DNA from 4 places in the Conexibacter sp. W3-3-2 genome. Region 3 is predicted to be linked to each of the others. Evidence: riboswitches for the same ligand, from Rfam matches in the RefSeq annotation. Region 3 holds a riboswitch; each other region holds the start of a gene.
What was found. Region 3 has a riboswitch for cyclic di-AMP ahead of GKE82_RS06355 (hypothetical protein). Riboswitches for the same ligand answer to the same signal wherever they lie in the genome.
Positions count from the first base shown of each region.

Region 1: it holds a riboswitch for cyclic di-AMP, as region 3 does, so the genes downstream of both, GKE82_RS25170 (M23 family metallopeptidase) here and GKE82_RS06355 (hypothetical protein) in region 3, are expected to answer to the same signal.
Region 2: it holds a riboswitch for cyclic di-AMP, as region 3 does, so the genes downstream of both, GKE82_RS22965 (M23 family metallopeptidase) here and GKE82_RS06355 (hypothetical protein) in region 3, are expected to answer to the same signal.
Region 4: it holds a riboswitch for cyclic di-AMP, as region 3 does, so the genes downstream of both, GKE82_RS04955 (peptidoglycan DD-metalloendopeptidase family protein) here and GKE82_RS06355 (hypothetical protein) in region 3, are expected to answer to the same signal.

Region 1 covers NZ_WLYW01000003.1:75,938-81,034, forward strand. The annotation lists gene GKE82_RS25155 (fenitrothion hydrolase) at 1-595, opposite strand, end outside; gene GKE82_RS25160 (BlaI/MecI/CopY family transcriptional regulator) at 648-1,040, shown strand; gene GKE82_RS25165 (hypothetical protein) at 1,054-2,067, opposite strand; cyclic di-AMP (ydaO/yuaA leader) riboswitch at 2,100-2,242, shown strand; gene GKE82_RS25170 (M23 family metallopeptidase) at 2,260-3,345, shown strand; gene GKE82_RS25175 (cytochrome c oxidase assembly protein) at 3,279-4,151, shown strand; gene GKE82_RS25180 (vitamin K epoxide reductase family protein) at 4,159-4,776, opposite strand; gene GKE82_RS25185 (thioredoxin domain-containing protein) at 4,773-5,097, opposite strand, start outside.
Region 2 covers NZ_WLYW01000001.1:4,788,033-4,793,129, reverse strand. The annotation lists gene glmM (phosphoglucosamine mutase) at 1-256, opposite strand, end outside; gene rpsI (30S ribosomal protein S9) at 275-811, opposite strand; gene rplM (50S ribosomal protein L13) at 1,030-1,464, opposite strand; cyclic di-AMP (ydaO/yuaA leader) riboswitch at 1,610-1,770, shown strand; gene GKE82_RS22965 (M23 family metallopeptidase) at 1,806-2,942, shown strand; gene GKE82_RS22960 (hypothetical protein) at 2,956-3,420, opposite strand; gene guaA (glutamine-hydrolyzing GMP synthase) at 3,497-5,080, opposite strand.
Region 3 covers NZ_WLYW01000001.1:1,274,373-1,279,469, forward strand. The annotation lists gene glnA (type I glutamate--ammonia ligase) at 1-631, opposite strand, end outside; gene GKE82_RS06345 (helix-turn-helix domain-containing protein) at 701-1,045, opposite strand; gene GKE82_RS06350 (carboxymuconolactone decarboxylase family protein) at 1,086-1,637, opposite strand; gene GKE82_RS06355 (hypothetical protein) at 1,866-2,402, opposite strand; cyclic di-AMP (ydaO/yuaA leader) riboswitch at 2,410-2,545, opposite strand; gene GKE82_RS30585 (cytochrome c) at 2,667-3,158, opposite strand; gene GKE82_RS27960 (OB-fold nucleic acid binding domain-containing protein) at 3,193-4,806, opposite strand; partial or broken gene GKE82_RS27965 (PHP domain-containing protein) at 5,028-5,097, opposite strand, start outside.
Region 4 covers NZ_WLYW01000001.1:992,221-997,317, forward strand. The annotation lists gene GKE82_RS04935 (hypothetical protein) at 1-636, shown strand, start outside; gene GKE82_RS04940 (ABC transporter permease) at 699-1,340, shown strand; gene GKE82_RS04945 (alpha/beta fold hydrolase) at 1,258-2,487, shown strand; gene GKE82_RS04950 (F510_1955 family glycosylhydrolase) at 3,020-3,679, opposite strand; cyclic di-AMP (ydaO/yuaA leader) riboswitch at 3,834-3,975, shown strand; gene GKE82_RS04955 (peptidoglycan DD-metalloendopeptidase family protein) at 3,978-5,081, shown strand; gene GKE82_RS04960 (class I SAM-dependent methyltransferase) at 5,074-5,097, opposite strand, start outside.

The DNA.
Region 1 (5,097 bases), on a different contig from region 3:
GGAGATCGCCGTTGGAGGCGACGAGTTCGAGCCAGGCGAAGGCCAGCAGGCCGGCCGCCGCGGGCCAGTTGCCCAGCCGGTCCGGGTACGTGAGCGGCTCCGGCATCTCCAGGCGTGCGGTGAGCGCGCCGAAGCCGCGACCGATCGCTCTCCAGGGGTTGAAGAGGCGGAAGACGTCCCCGAACACGATGCTCAGCGGTACGAAGCCGAGCCACACGCCGACGTAGACGAAGGTCGGCGCGAGATTCGCCGCCGGCGTCTCCGTCCCGGTCGCGCCCGCCCAGACGACCAGCGCCAGCGCGAGCACGCCGAGGGTGCCGGCGACGACCTCGACACCGCGGCTGGTGATGGCTCGGGCCACCGGCTCCGCCAGCCAGCGCGTGGGCGGCTCCTCGAGGCGCGGTGTCCGCCAGGCGACGGCGAGCAGGACGAACGTCACGATCACCACCACCGCCGCGCCGAAGCCGAACAGCCACTCCGGGATCGGAAGGTCGGCCCGGATCACGAGACCGTGGGCCGCCGACGAGGCGGGCAGCAGGAGGAGCAGCACGACCGCGAGCAAGGCGGGGACGCGCAGACGAGAGCGGACGAGCACCCGTCAATACTACGCAGCGTAGTGTTTCCTGGCGGCGCGGTAGACTCCGCGCGTGTCCCAGGAGCGACTCCCCGAACTGCACGAGCTCGAGCGCGAGGTCATGGCCGAGATCTGGTCCCGCGGGGAGTCCACCGTGCGCGACGTCCTCGACGGGCTGAACGCCCGCGCGGAGAAGACCCGCGCCTACACGACCGTGATGACCGTCATGAGCCGACTCGCGGAGAAGGAACTGCTCGTCCGTCGTCGTTCGGGCAAGACCGACCACTACTCGGCCGCCATGTCGCAGGACGACTACGAGGAGCGCCGCGCCGCGGGCGAGGTCGCCGATCTCGTGGACGCCTACGGCGACACGGTCCTGGTGCATTTCGCGCGCTCGATCCAGCAGCTGGACCCCGAGCGGCGCAAGGAGCTGCGCCGGCTCGCAGGCAAGAAGCCCAGCGCCTGACGGCGCAGCCGGCTCAGGCCTCCAGCGCCTTCTTGATCGCGGTTTCGAAGCCCCGAAAGCCGAACGACCCCTCGAGCCGCTCGGCGACGCGTCCACGTGCGTCGATCGTGAAGAGCCACGGCTCCGACGGCAGGTTGAAGGCCTTGAGCGGCTCGCGCAGCCCCTTGTCGAACGAGTTCTCCACGTAGACCTCCTGGTGGATGAACGTCATGCGATCGCCATAGGTGGACTTGAGCTGCGCGGCGATGTCGACGACCGGGCCGCAGACGCGTGACTCGCACAGCTGCGGGGTCGAGAAGACGAGTGCCACTGGCTTCTTGCCGAGCACGTCGTCGAGGCTCTCCTCGTGCTGGTCGTCCGGCGGGAGCCGCGTGTCGATCGCCGCAAGGTCGCCCCCGGCGGAAGCGACGGTGTCGGTCTTCACGCTCGGCGCGCGCTCCCCGACGTCGGGCACGGCATCGGCCTTCGCGTCGACGACCTTGATCTGGGTGCCGGAGCCGATGAGCTTCCCGTTGATGTCGCTCGCCACGAGGACGTTGTAGGTCCCCGGTCCGTCGACCGTGACCCGCGAGTCGTAGATCGCGGAGAACGGGTCCTTCTCGCTGGCCGTTTGCCGTGAGCGGAACGGTGGGTCCGTCACCAGCAGGTCTGCCGGCGCCGGGAATGGTCCGAGCACCCGGGCGCTCTCGCCCTTGGCGAGGTAGACGACCGACGGGGCGTAGACGAACCCGGTCTGCTCGTCGATGAGCCCGAACGCCAGTCGCGTCCGGGCGTCGGGGAAGACGCTCGTCCCGAGCGCGACCTGCGGCCCGGTCCCGTCGAGGGACTGGCTCAACTCGTTGAGCGTCTTTCCGGCCGGCTTGGGGAAGCGGGCGAGATCGACCGACGTCGCCTCGGCCAGCTTCGCACGCAGGGCCGCGGACGACGGTCCGCGGGGCTCGACGGACGCGCCGTCGGAGGACGAATCTCCGCCGCAGCCGGCGAGGGTCGCGGCACTGAGTCCGAGGATGAGGAGGTGTCGGCGCATTGTCTACGACGCATCGTAGTATGATGCGCGCCGTCATAGCAGCGCCGAATCGTCGAGACCCCGGGGTCGAGGCGAGCGGGGGACCCACTCCGGGGGCGAATCGACCCAGTGTCGTAGCGCGACTTTTCCGCGCGAGTCCGTCAGCTAACCCCGTAGGCAGACGAAAAGAGATTCGCGTTGACCTACCGCCGGTTGTCCCTCGCCGTCCTGGCCCCCACCGTGTTGCTCCTCGTGCCTTCGGGCGCGCTCGGCGCCTCGAGCACCGGAGGTGCGTCGATCCCGGACCCGGCCGCCGCGAGCGCGGCGTCCTGCGCGTCGGGCGAGAGCTGGGCCTGCCGGCGCGGCCAGACGCTCACGATCGCCGGTACCGGCATGGACGGCGTGACCCGCGTCATCTTCCAGGGCGGCAAGGGCACCAAGGACGACCGTGCCACCGCACCGTCATCCGCCGAGGCGACGTCGCTGAAGGTGACCGTTCCACGCGACGCCCGCAGCGGCGCGCTGCGACTGGTCAGCCCGGCCGGCGGCTCGAGCCGTACGCAGCGGCTGCGCATCCTCACCTCGCCGGTCCCCCAGGCGGACGTCACCGGCGCCACGACCGACCTCGCGCCCGGCCAGGCGCTCATCGCCGGGTCGCGCAAGCGCATGCTGCTGCAGTACACGGCGACCGTTGCGGGAACCGTCGAGGCCGTCCGGGTGGACTCCGGCCAGGTCGTCCGGTCCTGGCCGGTGGACGCTGGCCAGGGTGAGGTTCGCTGGGACGGGACGGTCGGTGGGTCGGTGGTGACGGCGGGCCGCTACGTGCTGCGCCTGGCCGGGCAGCCGACGGCGTCGCAGGCCAGTTCCGGGGCCGTCCAGGTCCTTGACGCGATCTTCCCGATCCGCGGCAAGCACGACCTCGGGCAGTCGGCCACCAACGACTTCGGCGGGGGCCGCGGCCACGGCGGGCAGGACATGTTCGCCCGTTGCGGCGTGCCGCTCGTGGCCGCACGTCCCGGGACCGTGCAGTTCGAGGCCGTCCAGTCCCGTGCCGGGAACTACGTCGTGCTACAGGATAAGACCGGCGCCTCGTACACCTACATGCACATGCGCGATCGCGCGCTCGTGAAGAAGGGCGACCGGGTCCGCGCCGGCCAGCGCATCGGCTACGTCGGAGACTCGGGCCGTGCCTCCGGCTGCCACCTGCACTTCGAGCTGTGGACCGCCCCAGGGTGGTACGAGGGCGGCGAGGGCATCGACCCGCTGCCGGAGCTGCGCCGCTGGGACAGCTTCAGCTGACCGCACCGGACGCCTCGTGGTCGGCGACGCCCGGCCCGCTGCTGCTGGTCCTCCTGCTGCTCGGCGGCTACCTGTGGCGCTGGCGCGCGGTCCGTCGCACACCGTCCGGGCCACGCGACGCGCCCACCTGGCGGCTGCTCGTCTTCCTGACCGGGATTGCCGCGCTCAGCGCCGCGCTCTTCTCCCCGCTGGATCCGCTGGGCGAGCAGCTTTTCGCCATGCACATGGTGCAGCACGTGCTGCTGCTCGACATCGTCCCGATCCTGCTGACCCTCGGGTTGACCAAGGTGCTGCTGCGTCCGGTGACGCGGCTGCTGCAACCCCTCGAGCGTCAGGCGGGCTGGTGGGCGGGCCCGTCCTTCGCGATCGTGCTCTACGTCGGCGTCATGTGGATTTGGCACATCCCGGCGCTCTACGACGCCGCCGTCGAGTCGTCGACCATCCACATCCTCGAACACCTGTCGTTCACCTTCGGCGGCATCCTGTACTGGTGGCACCTGCTGTCCCCCATCCGCTCACGCCACGCGCTCGGCGGGCTCGGGCCGGTCGTCTACATGGTGGTGACGAAGGTCCTGGTCGGGATCCTCGGGATTTTCCTGACCTTCGCGCCGCGACCGCTCTACGACGTGTACGCCGACGGCCCGCGCTACTGGGGGCTCAGTGCGCTGGACGACCAGACCCTGGCCGGCGCCATCATGGCGATCGAGCAGTCCGTGGTCATGGGGATCGCCCTCGCCTTCCTCATCATCCGCGCGCTGGGCGAGGCGGACCGGGCCGACGAGCGCGCCGAACGCCACGGCCCATGAACAACCCCTAGAGCTTGTCCATCCAGTAGTCCCAGAACCCCTGCGCGACGACCGCCGCCACGAGCAGCAACCAGACGGTGAGCACCACGCCGTGCAGGCCCGTGAGGCGCGCCACCGGTCCCTCCAGACGCGCCGGGATCGGAAGCCGTCCCGACGTGACGTTCGCGAGGGTGAGGTAGACGAAGATCGAGATCGTCATCACCCAGACCACCATGCAATAGGGGCACAGCGCCTCGATGCGGTAGACGCTCTGGAACATCAGCCAGTGGACGAAGACCACCGCGAACGTCGCACCGGCTTGCGCGGTCAGCCAGACCGCGCGGGTCAGCCGGCCGCCCGTGACCAGCACGAGCCCGAACGCGACGAGGACGCCGAAGCCGGCAATCCCGATCAGCGGGTTGGGAAACCCGAACGCCTCCGCCTGGTCGGAGCTCAGCACCGACCCGCAGGCCAGCACCGCGTCGATCGTGCACGCCGGCACGTGCGTCGGGTCCTCGAGGACCCGGACCTTCTCGACCATGAGGACGATCGCCGCGACGAGCGCGATCGCCCCCGGGACGAGGAGGACCCAGCCGACGATCCGGTCGAGGAACGCCGGGGCGTTGCGGGCCGGCTGCGTGCTCACTCGGCGGTGAAGGCCGCTTCGATGTCCGCCTGCAGCTGCTCCGCGGACTCGAGGTTCATCATCTCGCCGTTCAGGAACAGGGTCGGGGTGCTGACCACGCCGAGGTTTGCGCCGTCCTGCATGTCCTTCTCGATGCGCGCGATCGTCTCGGGCGACTCGAGGTCCGCGCGGAACTTCGTCATGTCGAGCCCGAGGTCCTCGGCGTAGCCGATGAAGACGTCCTTCTTGGAGTCCTTGGACTCACCCCACTCCTTCTGGGTCTCGTACATCCGCTTGTACATCGGCTCGAGCTTGTCCTGCTTGGACGCGGCCTCGACGGCC
Region 2 (5,097 bases), 3.5 Mb from region 3:
GGACCAGGAGCGGCGCGGCCGGGGTCGGCAGGATCCCGCCGAGCAGCACGTCGCCGCCCGCCGAGGTCACCCCGGCGGCCAGCGCGGCCTCGAGCATCTCGCCCGACTCCCGCGTGTCGCGGATGACGAGCACCTGCGGCCGCTGCGCGGCCGCCTCCAGCGTGACGGCCCGGCCGAGCCCGAGGGCGAGCTCGGCCGTGAGCTTCTCGCCGGCGACGCCACGGACGCCGTCGGTGCCGAACAGCTTGCGAGCCATGGCTCGTGCGGCTGTGCGCTAGCGCTTGCTGAACTGCGGGCGCTTGCGGGCCTTCTTGAGGCCGGCCTTCTTGCGCTCCTTGACGCGCGCGTCACGCGTCAGGAAGCCGCGGCGCTTGAGCTCGCCACGGAGGTTCGGGTCCGCCTCGAGCAGCGCGCGGGAGATGCCGTGGCGCAGCGCGCCGGCCTGCGAGCTGACCCCGCCGCCGTGCATGCGGGCGACGACGTCCATGCGCGTCTCGAAGCCGACGGCCTCGAGCGGCTGGCGGATGTTGCGCTGCAGCGTGTCGCGCGGGAAGAACTCCTCCAGCGACTTGCCGTTGATCGTGTACGCGCCGGTGCCCGGCTTCAGGATCACGCGGGCGACCGCGGTCTTGCGCTTGCCGGTCGCGCGGTAGCGCGCGCCCTCGGCGAGCACGATCGACGCGGCGATCGGCTGGTCGTCGACGACGTCCTCGTCGACCTCGTCGCCGGTGGCCGGCTCCTCGCCGTCCTCCGCGTACGGGTCGGCGGCGCCGCTCTCGCCCTCCAGGACGATGTCGACCTCGAGATCCATGCCGGGGATCGCGGGCTTCTCGCGCGGCGTCTCCTCGACGTACTCGACGTCCTCGTCCTCGTCGGCGACCTCGGCCTCCGCGACCGGCTCGGCCGGGGCGTCGGCGGCGGGCTCGGCAGGCGCGTCGGCCGCGGGCTCCGCCGGGGCCTGGGCCTCCGGGGTCACCTCGGCCGGCGTCTCCTCCGGGGCCTGGTCGTCGTTGGGCGTCTCGTCGATCATCAGGACTGGATCTCCATCGGCTGCGGCTTCTGGGCCTCGTGCGGGTGCTCCGGGCCGGCGTAGACCTTGAGCTTGGTGAGCTGCTTGCGCGCCAGGCGGTTCTTGGGGAGCATCCCCTTCACGGCCTTGCGGATGACCTCTTCGGGGCGCCGGTCGATCATCTCCTCGAACGTGCGCGACTTGAGGCCGCCCGGGAAGCCCGAGTGGCGGTAGTACATCTTGTCGGTGCGCTTGTTGCCGGTGACGACGATCTTCTCCGCGTTGATCACGACGACGAAGTCGCCGGTGTCCACGTGCGGGGTGTAGTCCGGCTTGCGCTTGCCCCGCAGCTGGTCGGCGATCTGGGTCGCGAGGCGACCGAGCGTCTGCCCGGAGGCGTCGACGACGACCCAGTTCCGCTCGCGGGTGGTGGGGTTGGCGACGTACGTCTTCATAAGAGAGAGGGCGCAGCACGACAGGGCGCGCGGCGGCGGTGAAGTGTAGGGGATCGCGCCGCGCGACGACGTCCGCCCCCTCACCGCCCCGGACGGACGTGTGGCTGACAGCGACCGGCGCCGCCGCTATCGTCCCCGACGACGTCTGCAGCAAACGCCGAGTCCGTCGCTCCCGCCCGGGGAGCGGTGGAGCGGGGGACCCAACGGATCCATGATCCAGGGGCGAATCCGGACACCCGTCCGGTAGCGCGGCACTCGACCGCGCGAGCCCGTCAGCTCACCCCGTAGGCCGTCATACGAGGAGCTGAGGACCCATCCATCGCGTCCATCTGTCGTTCGCCGTGCTGTCCGCCGCGTTCCTGGCGGGCCCGGCCGTCGCCGTCGCCGCCAGCGGCTCGGGCGGGTCGTTCGCGTCCGAGACGCCGCAGGTCACCGGGATCGCGTGCGTCACCGCGTGCACGGGCCTGGACAGCGCCGGCCCCGGCAGCGTCGTGCGGCTCAGCGGCGAGGCGCTCGACCGGGTGAGCGCGGTCGCGTTCCTCGGCGCCGACGGCATCGCCGACGACCGCATGGCCGCGCCGACGGCGACGGGCCCCGGGTCCGTCACCGTGACCGTCCCGGCGGGCGCCGCCAGCGGGCCGGTCGCGGTCGCCAACGACGACGGGAACGCGTCCGGCCCGTCGCGAGCCCGGCTCGCGGTGGTCTCCCCCGCCACGGCCGTGTCGAGCGGCGGCGTCGAGGCCCGGGTCGAGGCCCGACGGGTCTTCTACGCCGGACGCCGCAAGGCACGGCTCAGCTACTTCGTGCGCAGCGCCGGGCCCGCGAGCGCCCGCGCCGAGCTCGTCAAGGCGCGCACCGGCACGGTCGTGCGCTCCTACCCGGCGGTCACCGTGCCGGGCCGCACCGTCCAGAGCCTCGAGTGGGACGGCACGGTCGGCGGCAAGGTGCCCAGCGACGGCACCTACCTGTGGCGGCTGCGGCTGCGGCCCGCCGGGACCACCGCGACGATGGCCCAGTCCGGCGAGACCGTCGTCGAGCAGCCCTTCGAGTTCGTGCGCGACCGCTTCCCGATCCTCGGCCGCTACCGGTTCGGGACGGGGGCCGGCGAGTTCGGTGCCGCGCGCGGCGGGCGCTCCCACCAGGGCCGCGACGTCTTCGCCGCCTGCGGCACGCCGCTGGGCGCCGTCCGCGGCGGCCGCGTGAAGTTCGCGGGCGTGCAGGCGCGCGCCGGGAACTACCTCGTCATCGACCCGGACGGCACCGGGCAGGACCACGTCTACATGCACCTGCGCCGCAAGGTGACCTTCCGCAAGGGCGACCGGGTGTTCACCGGCCAGCGGATCGGCGAGGTCGGTGACACCGGCGTCGCCGACGGCTGCCACCTGCACTTCGAGCTGTGGACCGCCCCGGGCTGGTACTCCGGCGGGCGGCCGATCGACCCGTCGTCGGCGCTGCGCCGCTGGGAGCGCCGCTCCTAGGAGCCGCAGGACGCTAGGCCGCGACGGGTGCGCGACGCCGGGCGCGGTCGAAGCCCGCCAGGAGCCGGCCCATCGCCACGACGTGCGCCCCGGTGCCGATCACCAGGGCGCGGTACACGCGGCCGCGGCGGCCGCGGAACGTGGCGAGCGTCCGCACCCGCACGACGACGCGCCCGTCGGCGGGCGGGTCGAGCAGCACCTCCAGGCGGTAGCGCGCGAAGCGGTGGTGGCCCGAGAGGTCCAGCCGCTCGCCGGGCTCGAACGCGGTGACCGTGAAGCCCGGCCCCCAGGAGCCCACCTGCAGCGGCCGCGGGCCGCCCGGCCGGGGCGGCTGGAAGCCCCACACGTGCGTCAGCGGGCCGAGCGACCGGTCCAGCGCGCGCCCGAGGACGGCGACGACCGCGTCCCACGCCTGCGCCGCGTCGCCGGGCAGCGCCCGCACGTGCTCGTCGATCAGCGGCAGCGGCGCAGGCTCCATGCCCCGGCTACGTCCGCCGCGCACGGCGGGGATCAGCCCCCGGCGCCCGGCCCGCGCCGGGCGGCGCCTCAGCCGCTCACTCCCACTCGATCGTGCCGGGCGGCTTGGACGTGATGTCCAGGACCACCCGGTTGACCTCGCGCAGCTCGCCGATCATGCGCGCGGCGATCTGCTCGAGCAGGTCGTAGGGCAGGCGGGCCCAGTCGGCGGTCATGGCGTCGTCGGACGTGACGGCCCGGATGACGACGACGTAGCCGTAGGTGCGCTCGTCGCCCTGGACGCCGACGGTGCGGACGTCCGGCAGGACGCAGAACGACTGCCACAGGTCGCGGTACAGGCCGGCCTTGCGGATCTCGTCCTGGAGGATCGCGTCGGCGTCGCGCAGCAGGTCGAGCCGCTCCTTGGTGGCCTCCCCGCCGACGACGCGGATGGCGAGCCCGGGCCCCGGGAACGGCTGACGCCAGACCAGGCGCTCGGGCAGCCCGAGCTCGGCACCGACCGCGCGGACCTCGTCCTTGAACAGGGCGCGCAGCGGCTCGACGAGCTCGAACTGGAGGTCGTCGGGCAGGCCGCCGACGTTGTGGTGCGACTTGATCGTCGACGCGCCGGTGCCGCCGCCGGACTCGATGACGTCCGAGTAGAGCGTGCCCTGCACGAGGTACCGGGCCCCCTCCTCGCCCTGGGCGAGCTTGGCGGCCTCCTCCTCGAACACGCGGATGAACTCGGTGCCGATGATCTTGCGCTTGGCCTCCGGCTCGGTCGTCCCGCGGAGCTTGGTGAGGAAGCGCTCCTCGGCGTCGACGGCGACGAGCGGGACCTTGAAGGTGTCGCGGAACGTCTGGACGACCTGGTCGCCCTCGTTCTTGCGCATCATCCCGTGGTCGACGAACACGCAGGTGAGCTGGTCGCCGACCGCGCGGTGGACGAGCAGCGCGGCGACCGAGGAGTCGACGCCCCCGGACAGGCCGCAGATGACCTTCTTGTCGCCGACCTGCTCGCGGATCCGCGCGAGCTGCTCCTCGACGATCGACGCCGCCGACCAGGTCAGGTCGCAGCCGCACACGTCGCGGAGGAAGTTCTTGAGGATGTCCTGGCCGAACGGCGTGTGGACGACCTCGGGATGGAACTGGATGCCGTAGATGTCCCGCTCGGTCGACTCGAGCGCGGCGACCGGCGAGGCGGTCGACGCGGCGAGCGCGGTGAAGCCGGGCGGCGGCGCGAACACCGTGTCGCGGTGGCTCATCCAGCAGGGCTGCTCGGCCGGGGTGCCCGCGAGCAGCCGGCCGTGCTCGCGCACCGTGAGGGTGCTGCGGCCGTACTCGCCGACCTCCGCGCTCTCGACGGTGCCGCCGAGCTCGAGCGCGACGAGCTGCATGCCGTAGCAGATGCCCAGCACGGGGATCCCGAGCTCGAGCAGGCCCGGATCGAGCTTCGGCGCGTTCGGCGCGTACACCGACGCGGGCCCGCCCGAGAGGATCAGGCCCTTGGGCTTGCGCTTGGCGACCTCCGCCGCACCGACGTGGTGCGGCAGGAGCTCGCTGAACACCCCGCACTCCCGCACGCGGCGGGCGATGAGCTGCGAGTACTGCCCGCCGTAGTCCAGGACGACGACCTCGTCGACCGACCGCGGCGCCTCGATCGGCGCCGACTCGTCGGCCAGCTCGGTCACCGCCGTCG
Region 3 (5,097 bases):
TCATGCAGTCGTCCGCCATCTTCAGCGCGTCCGCGTAGCGCATGTCGATCTCGTGCTGCGAGGGCCCGACCTCGTGGTGGGAGTACTCGACCTTGATGCCGAGCTGCTCGAGCGCCAGGGAGGTCTCGCGGCGCACGTCGGAGCCCGCGTCGAGCGTCGTGAGGTCGAAGTAGCCGCCCTCGTCGAGGACCTCGGTGCCGTTCTTGTCCTTGAACAGGAAGTACTCGAGCTCGGGCCCGACGTTGAACGTCTCGAAGCCCATCGCGTTGGCGCGGTCGACGGCGCGGCGCAGGACGTGGCGCGGGTCGCCCTCGTAGGGCGTGCGCTCGGGGGTCTGCACGTCGCAGAACATGCGGGCGACGCCCTGCTCCTCCGGCCGCCAGGGCAGGATCGAGAAGGTCGTGGCGTCGGGCATGGCGATCATGTCCGACTCCTCGATGGCGTTGAAGCCGGTGATCGAGGAGCCGTCGAAGCCCATCCCGCCCTCGAAGGCGTCGTCGAGCTCCTCGGAGTTGATGGAGAACGACTTCAGCTGTCCGAGGATGTCGGTGAACCAGAGGCGGATGAAGCGGATGCGGTGCTCCTGGACGAGCGCCTTCACATCCTCACGGGTCTTGGGCTGGTCGGGCATAGAGGTCCACCCTAGCCGGTCATCGGCCGCCGTTCGGTCGAGGATCCCTTGTACGCGGTGGCGGGTCCGTCAGGCGAGCCAGTCGCGCGCCCAGGCCTTCAGGGCGACGACCGTCGGCTCGAGCGAGCGACCCATCGCGGTGAGCTCGTAGAAGACCTGGATCGGCGGTCCCGGCTCCACGTGGCGGGCGACGAGGCCGCGCTGCTCGAGCTCCTTCAGGCGCTCGCTGAGCAGGCGGTCGGAGAGCTGCGGGACCGCGTGCGAGAGCTCCTTGAACCGCAGGCGAGCGTCGTGGCGCAGGAGCACCTCGAGGATCGCCCCGGTCCAGCGGCGCCCGATGAACTCGACCGCCTCGTGGTAGTGCGGGCAGCAGGCCGCCGCGTCGGCCCGGTCGGTCGGGGACTCTCCGGGCATGGCACGCGGCGGCGGGTGCTGCGAGGGCCGGGGGCGGCCGCTAGGCGGCGCGCAGCGTCCGGGTGTTCTCCGTGGAGCCGTCGACCGGCACGTCGCCGGCGACGTTGATCATCGCGGTGAAGGACTCCATCGAGACGAACGCGATCGCCTCGAGCAGCTGCTCGTCGGACCAGCCGTCCTCACGCGCCTCCTCGTGGAGGTGCATCGGCGGCTTCTGGCGGTCGACGACGAGGACCCGGGCGTAGTCGAGCAGCTTCTGCTGGTGCTCGTCCTTGGACTTCCACTCGCGCGCCAGCGCGACCTCGTCGAGCCCCAGGCCGGCCTGGCGTGCGGTGCGCGAGTGCATCGCGATGCCGGGCGCGGAGCCGTAGTGCTCGGCGACGGCGAGCGCGAGCCGCTCGAGCGTGCCGATCGGGAGCGTGCCGTGCCGGAGCTCCTGGCGCAGCCGCGCGTACCCGCGCAGCGCCGCGGGGGAGCCCGCGAGGACGCCGAGGAAGTTCGGGAGCTGCCCTGCCGTCGAGAGCGCGCCCTTGAGGATCGGCATCGAGCCTTCCGGTGCCGTGAGGTCGTCGTGGATCTGGAACCTGCTCATCGCTGTCTTCATGTGCGGCCTTTGGGGAGAGGCGGGTCGGGTCCTGCTTGTGCTGCTCGTCACGTCTTTAGCTTCACTTTATGAAGCCGCTTACGTGTCGTAAGTGTACCCCCAGAACGTTGCTTGCGCAAGGATCTGTGGCTCCACGCACGAGTACCCGCCGAAGCGGGCACGTACGCACAGATGAAGAGCTGGCGCGGACGCGGTCACCCGCGTCCGGGACGGGGACTAGGCCCCGCCGCTGAGCGCCGCGATGAGGATCAGCAGGAAGCCGAGACCCACGGCCCAGAGCGCGATGCGGTCCGGGCGCGACATCGCCTGGTCGACCGGACTGCGCGTGGCGCGCCGGCGCGGCTCGACCTCGCGCAGCCGCGGCGTCGCGGGGAGCAGCTCGGGGCGACCGGTGATCGCCACGGTGCGGCGGTCCTCCCCGTCGGGACCGGGAGCCCGACGCGGCTCGTCCCACAGCAGCTCGGTCTCGTCCCGCTCGCGCGTGGGCTGACGCGGGGCGTCGCCCTCGACGATCACGGTGCGCTGCACGGCCCGGGTGCGGTGGACGGGATGCTCGCCGGTCACCGTGCGACGGGTGTCGTGCTCGGCGGGCTGGTGACGGGGCGCGGCCGCGGCCGGGCGGTCCCCGGTGATGCGACGGCGCTGGCGGACGGTGAAGTCGAGATCGTCGCCGGCGGTCCAGTCGTCGATCTGCCGACCCTTCGTCGGGAGCAGATCCTCGGAACCCCAGTCGACCACTGCGCGCTGCGACATGCGTTCGGTGTCCTCTTTCGTCGGCCTACGGGGTTAGCTGACGGGCTCGCGCTGAAAGATGCGCTACGCCGGGATCGGCGACTCGCCCCACATCCTGGGTCCCCCGCTCCCCGGGCAGTCCGGGGATTGAGCGGTTTCGAACTGCCGGGCATCGTAGCAGGCCCGAAAAGGCCTGCATGTGCAAGAAATCTTGCATGCCCGGCGACGCTATCCGACGGGTCGGACGTGATGTCCGAGGGCGCCGTCGCGGGGCGCCCGGGTCGCTCAGCGACCGGCGACCGCCGCGATGTAGTCGGCCACGTCCTCGGCGTCCTCGCCGTCGACGAGCCCGGACGGCATCTGGCCGAGACCACGCGCGCGCCCCATCTGGATCGCGTTGAGCGTGAGCTCCTTCGGCGGGCGGAGCTGGTCGAGGTTCGGCCCGACGCGACCGACCGCGTTGGACGCGCTCAGCGAGTGGCAGGTCGAGCAGAGCTGCGCGAAGACCTCGCGGCCGTTCTTCTGGGCGGAGGTCAGCTCGACGCCGCCCTTCGCCTCCTTCTTGTCGTTGTTGCCGACCATCGCGACCGCCGGGATCGCGATGCCGAACAGCGCGATGACGATCGTGATGGCGAGCCCACTGCCGCGGTTGGCGGAGTTGCTCTGGCGGTGCAGGAGCTTCTCCCGGGCCTTGCCGGGACCCCCACTCATGGCGACCAGGACGACGGCCCCGGCGACGACGACGAACGCGATGATGAGAGCAGCGGTAGCGACCACGGCCGGAAAGATATAGATCGGGACGGCAGACGTGTCAGCGGCGGCGCCCCTGCGCGAAGCTCATGACCGGCGGGGCGACCGCACGGAACCCCGAGGCGGCCCCGTCGGTGCCGGTGGCCGCCGGCTGCTGCTCGCCGGCGCGGCGGGCGAGCTCGCGCTCGTCCAGCGACGAGAAGTCGTGCACCTCGGCCAGCGAGCGGATCTCCGCGAGCGGCCGGTCGTCGGGCGCCTCCAGCGGCACGAGCCGCCGGACGAGCACGTTGATGCCGCCGCCCGCGGCCGGATGGCGCTCGAGCACGCCCTCGGCGATGACGAGCGGCTCGGTCCGCACGATCAGGCGATGCTGCTCGTAGACCGCGGCCGGCACCACGAGGTTGACGGTGCCGCCCTCGTCCTCCAGCAGCATGAACACGATGCCGCTGGCGGTCCCGGGCCGCTGGCGGGCGACGACCAGGCCCCCCACGCGGACCGACCGGCCGTGGCGCAGCCCGGCGAGGGCGGCGCTGGACACAGCACCCCGCCGGTCGAGCTCGTCGCGCAGCAGGCCGATCGGGTGGGCGGCGGTCGTCAGGCCCGTCGTGGCGTAGTCGGCGATCATCGCGTCCCACGCCCGCAGGCCGGGCAGGTCCGGGGCGTCGGGGGCGTCCAGCGGCAGCGCGAGCTGGGTGCCGTCCCGGCCGTGCGCGCGCCCGGGCGCCACGATGCCGAACCGCCACAACGCGGCGCGTCGGCGGTGGCCGGGTGAGGCCACCTCGGTGCGCAGGAGCGCGTCACAGGCGCCCGACCAGGCGAGCTGCTCGAGCGCCGGGCGGCCCGCACCGGCCCGCGAGGCGAGGTCCCCGGTTGACCGGAACGGTCCCGCGGACTCGCGGGCGGCCACGATCTCCGCGACGTCGTCGGCGCGGACCCCGAGCACGTAGCCGAGCCCGATCCGCACGGCCGCGACCTGCGCACCGTCCTGTTCGGGCTCGCGGCCCTCGAGCGCGCGACGGGCCGCGTCCCGGTCGAGGTCGACGACCGTGCAGCCGACGGCGCTGGCGTTGACGTCGGGCGGGAGCACCGGGATGCCGCGGCGCTGCGCCTCGTGGACGAGCGCGTCGGGCGGGTAGAAGCCCATCGGCTGCTCGTCGAGCAGGGCGCAGAGGAACTCGGGCGCATGGTGGACCCGCAGCCAGGTCGACTGGTAGGCCAGCAGGCCGAACGCCGCCCCGTGCGCCTTGGGGAAGCCGAAGCCGGAGAACCCGACGATCATGTCGTAGACCCGCTGGGCGGCCGCCTCGTCCACCCCGTGCTCGCGCATCGCGCCCTGCACGAACCGCTCGTGGTACGCGCGGATCGCCGCCTCCGAGCGCTTGCGGCTCATCGCCCGGCGCAGCCCCTCCGCTTCGCCGGGCGTGAAGCCCGCGAACGCCATCGCGACCTCGATCACCTGGTCCTGGAAGATGATCGTGCCGAGCGTGTCCTTCAGGACCGGCTCCAGCGACGGATGCTCGTAGGGGATCGGGTAGTCGGGGTCGACGCGCCGCCGCTGCCGCCGCTCGATGTACGGGTTGACCGCGCCGCCCTGGATCGGTCCGGGACGGACGATCGCGACCTGGATCGTGAGGTCGTCGAGCGTCGCGGGACGGGTGCGCAGCAGCGACGCCATCTGCGCGCGGCTCTCGATCTGGAAGACCCCGGTGGTCTCCCCCGCTGGATCGCCCCGTAGGTCTCGGGGTCGTCGAACGGGATCCGCGAGAGGTCGACGGTGATCCCGTGCCGGTCGGCGATGTGGTCGACGCAGCGCTCGACCGCCGAGAGCATCCCGAGCCCGAGCAGGTCGATCTTCAGGAAGCCCGCGTCGGCGCAGGAGTCCTTGTCCCACATGACCATCTGGCGCCCCTCCATCGCGGCGGGCACCACCGGGCAGCAGTCGACGAGCGGCCGGGTCGCGACGATC
Region 4 (5,097 bases), 280 kb from region 3:
CTCGTCGCGGTCCCGGCGATCTTCGTCGTCGCCGCCGCAGAGGTGCTGCAGGACTTCGCCGGAGCGCTCGGGGGCTCGCTGGCCGGTGACGCCGCCAGCACACTCGGTGCGGGCTGGGCGGCCGCGTTCATCGCGGGCACGCTCGGGCTGTTCCAAGCTACGTCCTCGCGGGGGGCAGACCGACGTCTGGCGCTGACGGGACTGGGCCCTGCTCGCGTCGCTGCGTCACGGATCACGGCCTCGCTTATGCTGGCGGTGATCGCCGCGTCGGCGGGGCTCCTCGCCCTCCTCGCTCGTACCGGCATCGCGCATCCGTGGCACGCGGCCGTGGCGGTTCTGGCCTTCGCCGTCATCTACCTCGCGATCGGCATCCTGGTCGGATCGTTGATCGACGATCCCCTCGAGGGGTCGCTCGCTGTGACCTTCATCTTCCTGCTGGACGTGTTCTCCGGCCCGGGCATGACCGCCGAGGCGGCCCCGTACAGCGTCAGCCGCAAGGCGGCCGACGTGTTGCTGACCGCCGGCCTCGGCGGCCGGACCGACACGTCGGCCTGGGTCGGCCTCGCGCTGATCACCTTCGGGGCGCTGGCCGCTGCATCGGGTGCCTTTGTGCTCGCATCCCGGAGTCGCGCATGAGCCGGGTCCTGACCGCGACGCGCATGGGCTTCGCCGAGCAGACACGTCGTCCGCTGCTGCTCGTGCTGCTCGTCGGGCTGCCGTTCTTCTTCATCACACGCTCGGTCCTGGCCACCGAACTGCTGCCCCGCACCGTGCAGCTCCCAGGCGGCGCGACGACGCTGACGACGATGCGCGACGTGCACGGCGCAGTGATGACCGCGATCACGATCTCGTTCCTGGCCGGGCTGGTCGGCGTCTTCGTCATGCAGTCCGCGCTGCAGGCCGATCGGCGCCTGGTGCTCGCCGGGTTCCGCCCCACGCAGGTCCTCGGACCGCGGCTCCTGGTCGTCGCGGCGACGACAGTGCTCGTCCTCGTCGTCTCGCTCGGGGTGACCGCCCTGAGTTTCACGCCGCGCCAATGGTCGGCCTTTGCCCTCGGCAACCTGCTCGTCGGTACCACCTACGGCCTGCTCGGCACCCTGGCCGGGGCCGTCGTGGGTCGGCTCGGAGCAACGTACCTCGTGCTGTTCGGCGCGATGCTCGACCTCGGCGTCGTGCAGAACCCGATGTTCGGTGCCGGCGAGCCTCCAGTCTGGGCCGCGGTGCTTCCCGGCTACGCCTCCGGACGCGTGATCGTCGATGGCGCGTTCGCCGATGACTTCCAGCGGGCACCGAACTCCTTGTCAGCGCGGGCTGGGTGGTGGTGCTCCTTCTCTGCGTGACCTTGGTGCTCCGTCGCTCCATCGCGGTCGCCGACCGTTGACGGCGATACCGATCGCGCTCGGTGCCGCTGCGCTCCTGGCCGGCGGACGGCTGGTGCTGACAGGGCGTCCCATGCAGCATCACCTTCGGTGGACCGCCGCGCTGATCGCTCTCGCCGCGATGCTGCCGATCGATCGAGCGAGGGATCCGGTCGGCGCGATAGGCCTCGCTGCGGCTCTCGTTGGTCTCTACGTGTGGGCGCTGCTGCGCTGGCGCCGCGCGCGCCGACAAGAGGTCGACGCGGGGATGCCTCCAGGGATCGGCATCGGCGGCGACGCCTTGCTGCGTCCGCAGCGTTCCCCGGAGGTCGTGCTGCTCGCGCACACCCGAGGAGGGCCAACCGATCAGGCGCCCGAGGTTCTTCTCCTGCACGGGTTGGCGGCTTCGCGGAGCGTCTGGACGCCCCTTGGCCGTCTGCTCGACGAGGCCGATGCACCGAACCTGCGCCCCGATCTACTCGGCTTCGGAGCCTCGCGATCGATCGGGACGAAGTTCGGCCTCGATGACCATGTGACCGCGGTGCTGCGGCTCCTCGATGCCGTCGGCGCACGCTCGGTCGTCGTCATGGGGCACTCATTCGGGTGCGCGGTCGCCGTCGGGGTCGCCGCCCGCCGCCCTGAGCTCGTCCGTGAGCTCATCCTGGTCTGCCCGCCGGTGTTCCGCAGCGGCGCGGCCGCGCGAGAGCGACTCGGGCGCGACGACTGGATGGCTCGGCACATCGTCAACGGATCACGCGTCGCGAGCACTGCGTGCGCCGTGATGTGCGTCCTGCGCGGCCCCGCCGCCGCGCTGGTGACCCACATCGCTCGCGAGACGCCGAGTGAGCTCGCGCGAGAGAGCGTGAACCACTCCTGGCCTGCCTACCGGGACGCGGTCGTGTCGCTGCTCGACGAGAACCCGCTCCCGTCGTGGATCTCGCAGCCCACGAGCGTCACGACGGTCGTACTGGCGACCGACGACTCGCGAGCACCGGCCGGCGACGTCCTCCGATGGCCGCACGAGTGCGTCCAAGTCCTCGAGCTCCCGGGCGATCATCTGCTCCCGATCACCCAGCCGGACGTCCTGGCGAAGCTCATCATCGAGGCGCGCAAGCACGACAGCCACTGAGCAGCCGCGCAGACCCTGCTCCACCTACGGTCGAGCGGACGCCGCCCCGCTGCCGCAGCCACAAGCCGGCCTTTCGGGCTCTGCAGGGGTCGAGCCGCAGCACGAGCCGGTCGACGGGTCGCGAGGGGCGTCCGTCGCTGCGCTTGCTCGGTCGGTCTCGAGGGCGGCTTCGATCCGCGTCGAGCAACAGCAGGCCGATGGGGTCGGTTCGCCTCTCGGCGCGGCGGGCGTGACGGGAAGGAGGCTCATGCTCCGAAGGTAGAGCCGCGGCCGAACCGCGTCATCGGTATCCGACCGTCGTCCGCTTGCGTTTTTCTACGCACGACGTCCCTCGACTCGCGAAGCTGGGGCGTCGCTGACTGACGCCGTGGCGCATCACCGGATCGGTTCGAGCGTCAAGCTCCAGGTTCGGCCGCCGTCCTTGCTGGCATGGACAGCTCCGTCGTCGGCGCCGACGAGGAGCCCGCGCCCGGATTCCACGAGCGCCGCAGGAACGACCGGTGCGCGACCGAGCTGATTGACCGTGCGCAGGTCACCGTCGATTCGCTGGACGACCTGATCCTGTCCGATCGCGGTGATTCCGTCGGTCCCCCCATGCGAGATGGCTCAAGGGCAGATCGACCACCGGACGGAACGTCTCTCCGCCGTCCCGGGATACCAGGATGCCCATCTCGGTCGAGACCACAAGCCGTTCCGGGTTCCGCGGGTCGAGCGCCAGGTCGAGGACCGGTGGCGTGCTTGCCGCGCGCCAGGTCAGCCCTGCGTCGATGCTTCGCAGCAGCTTGCCGCTGAGTGCGTCGAACGCGTAGACGCGTTGCCCGGCGACCTCGATCGCGTGCAGGTCGGCCTGACCTTCGAGCGAGATCGTGCTCCAACTGCGCCCACCGTCGGTGGAGCGGATGAAACCGACGGACGACGGACCACCGCGACGGACATCGGGATGGCCCGACCCGACATAGCGCCCAGGCGCCTCGACGGAGAAGCCCATCACATCTCGGCGCTCGTCCCCGACGGCGGTGGCGCGCGTCGCGCCCTTCTCGGCGCGGAACATGCCGTTGTGGGCAGCGACGAGGATGGAGCCATCCTGAGGATCAAGACCCACTGCGTGGACGTGACCGACCGGGTCGGTGACGACGAGCCCCGCTGCCTCGTCATCGCCTCCTCCGCACCCCGCGAGCAGGGCGGCGACCAAGAGAGGAATGAGAAGGCGGGACGACGAAGACCACATTGATGTCAATGTACTACGCGCTGTGGGAGATCCTTGCCAGGCCGAGAAGAGTGCTGGCGCGTCGTCTTGAGCAGATTCGACTCGACATAAGTCGGGGCCGTCGTCTACTCTCCTACGCGTCATAGGAGCGCCGAGTCCTCGTCGAGAGACGGGGAGCGGGGGACCCACTCACGGGGCGAATCGACCGGCTTGCCGGTTGTAGCGCAACTCTTTCAGCGCGAGCCCGTCAGCTAACCCCGTAGGCCAACGAAAGAGAGTCCCGTTGTCCTGCCGCAAGCTGGCGCGTGTTGCCGTACCCGTTCTCGCAGCATTGATGTTGCCGGGCGGCGCCTTGGCTGCCCCCTCACCGGGCGGCGTCGGCGTTCCCGACCCCGCGTCGGCGACGAGTGCCATGTGCGCAAGCGGCGAGGCATGGGCGTGCCGGGCCGGGCAGGACCTGACGCTGAGCGGCGGTGGCCTCGACGGCGTGGAGACGGTGGTCTTCCTTGGCACCAAGGGCGCGAAGGACGACAAGCGCGCCGTTCCACGGGCCGCCAGTCCGACCGCGCTGACCGTCGTGATTCCTCGCGGAGCCCGCAGCGGTCGTCTTCGGCTGGTGAGTCCGGCTGGCGGCAACGGGACGACCAAGACGCGGTTGCGCATCCTCGCTGGACCCGCGCCGCAGGCTGACGTCACCGGGCCGGCGGTCGACCTCCGTCCGGGCGAGGCGCTGATCGCGGGCTCTCGCAAGCGCGCGGTCCTCGAGTACTCGATTCAATCGCCGTCGACCGTTGACGCCGTCAGACTGAGCGACGGCGTCACCGTCCGCTCGTGGCCGGTCGCCGCAGGAGCCGGCGCCATTCGCTGGGACGGCACCGTCGACAACACGGTGGTCCCGGACGGCCGCTACGAACTTCGGCTCGCCGGCCAGGCGACCGCGTCGCAGGCCAGCACCGCGGCGGTGCTCGTCCACGACGCGATCTTCCCGATCCGCGGAAAGCACGACCTCGGGCAGTCGGACACCAACAATTTCGGCGGCGGCCGCGGCCACGGCGGGCAGGACATGTTCGCCGCGTGCGGGACGCCGCTCGTCGCCGTGCGCCCAGGCGTGGTGCAGTTCGAGGCCACCCAGGACCGTGCCGGAAACTACGTCGTGCTCCAGGACGCCACCGGGCAGTCCTACGCCTACATGCACATGCGCGATCGGGCGCTCGTCAAGAAGGGCGCGCGCGTCCAAGCGGGTCAGCGGATCGGTTACGTCGGCGAGACCGGTCGGGCGTCCGGCTGCCACCTGCACTTCGAGCTGTGGACCGCTCCAGGCTGGTACTCGGGGGGCGACGCAGTGGACCCGCTGCCCGAGCTTCGTCGCTGGGACTCGTTCAGCTGACGCTCCGCGCGATGGC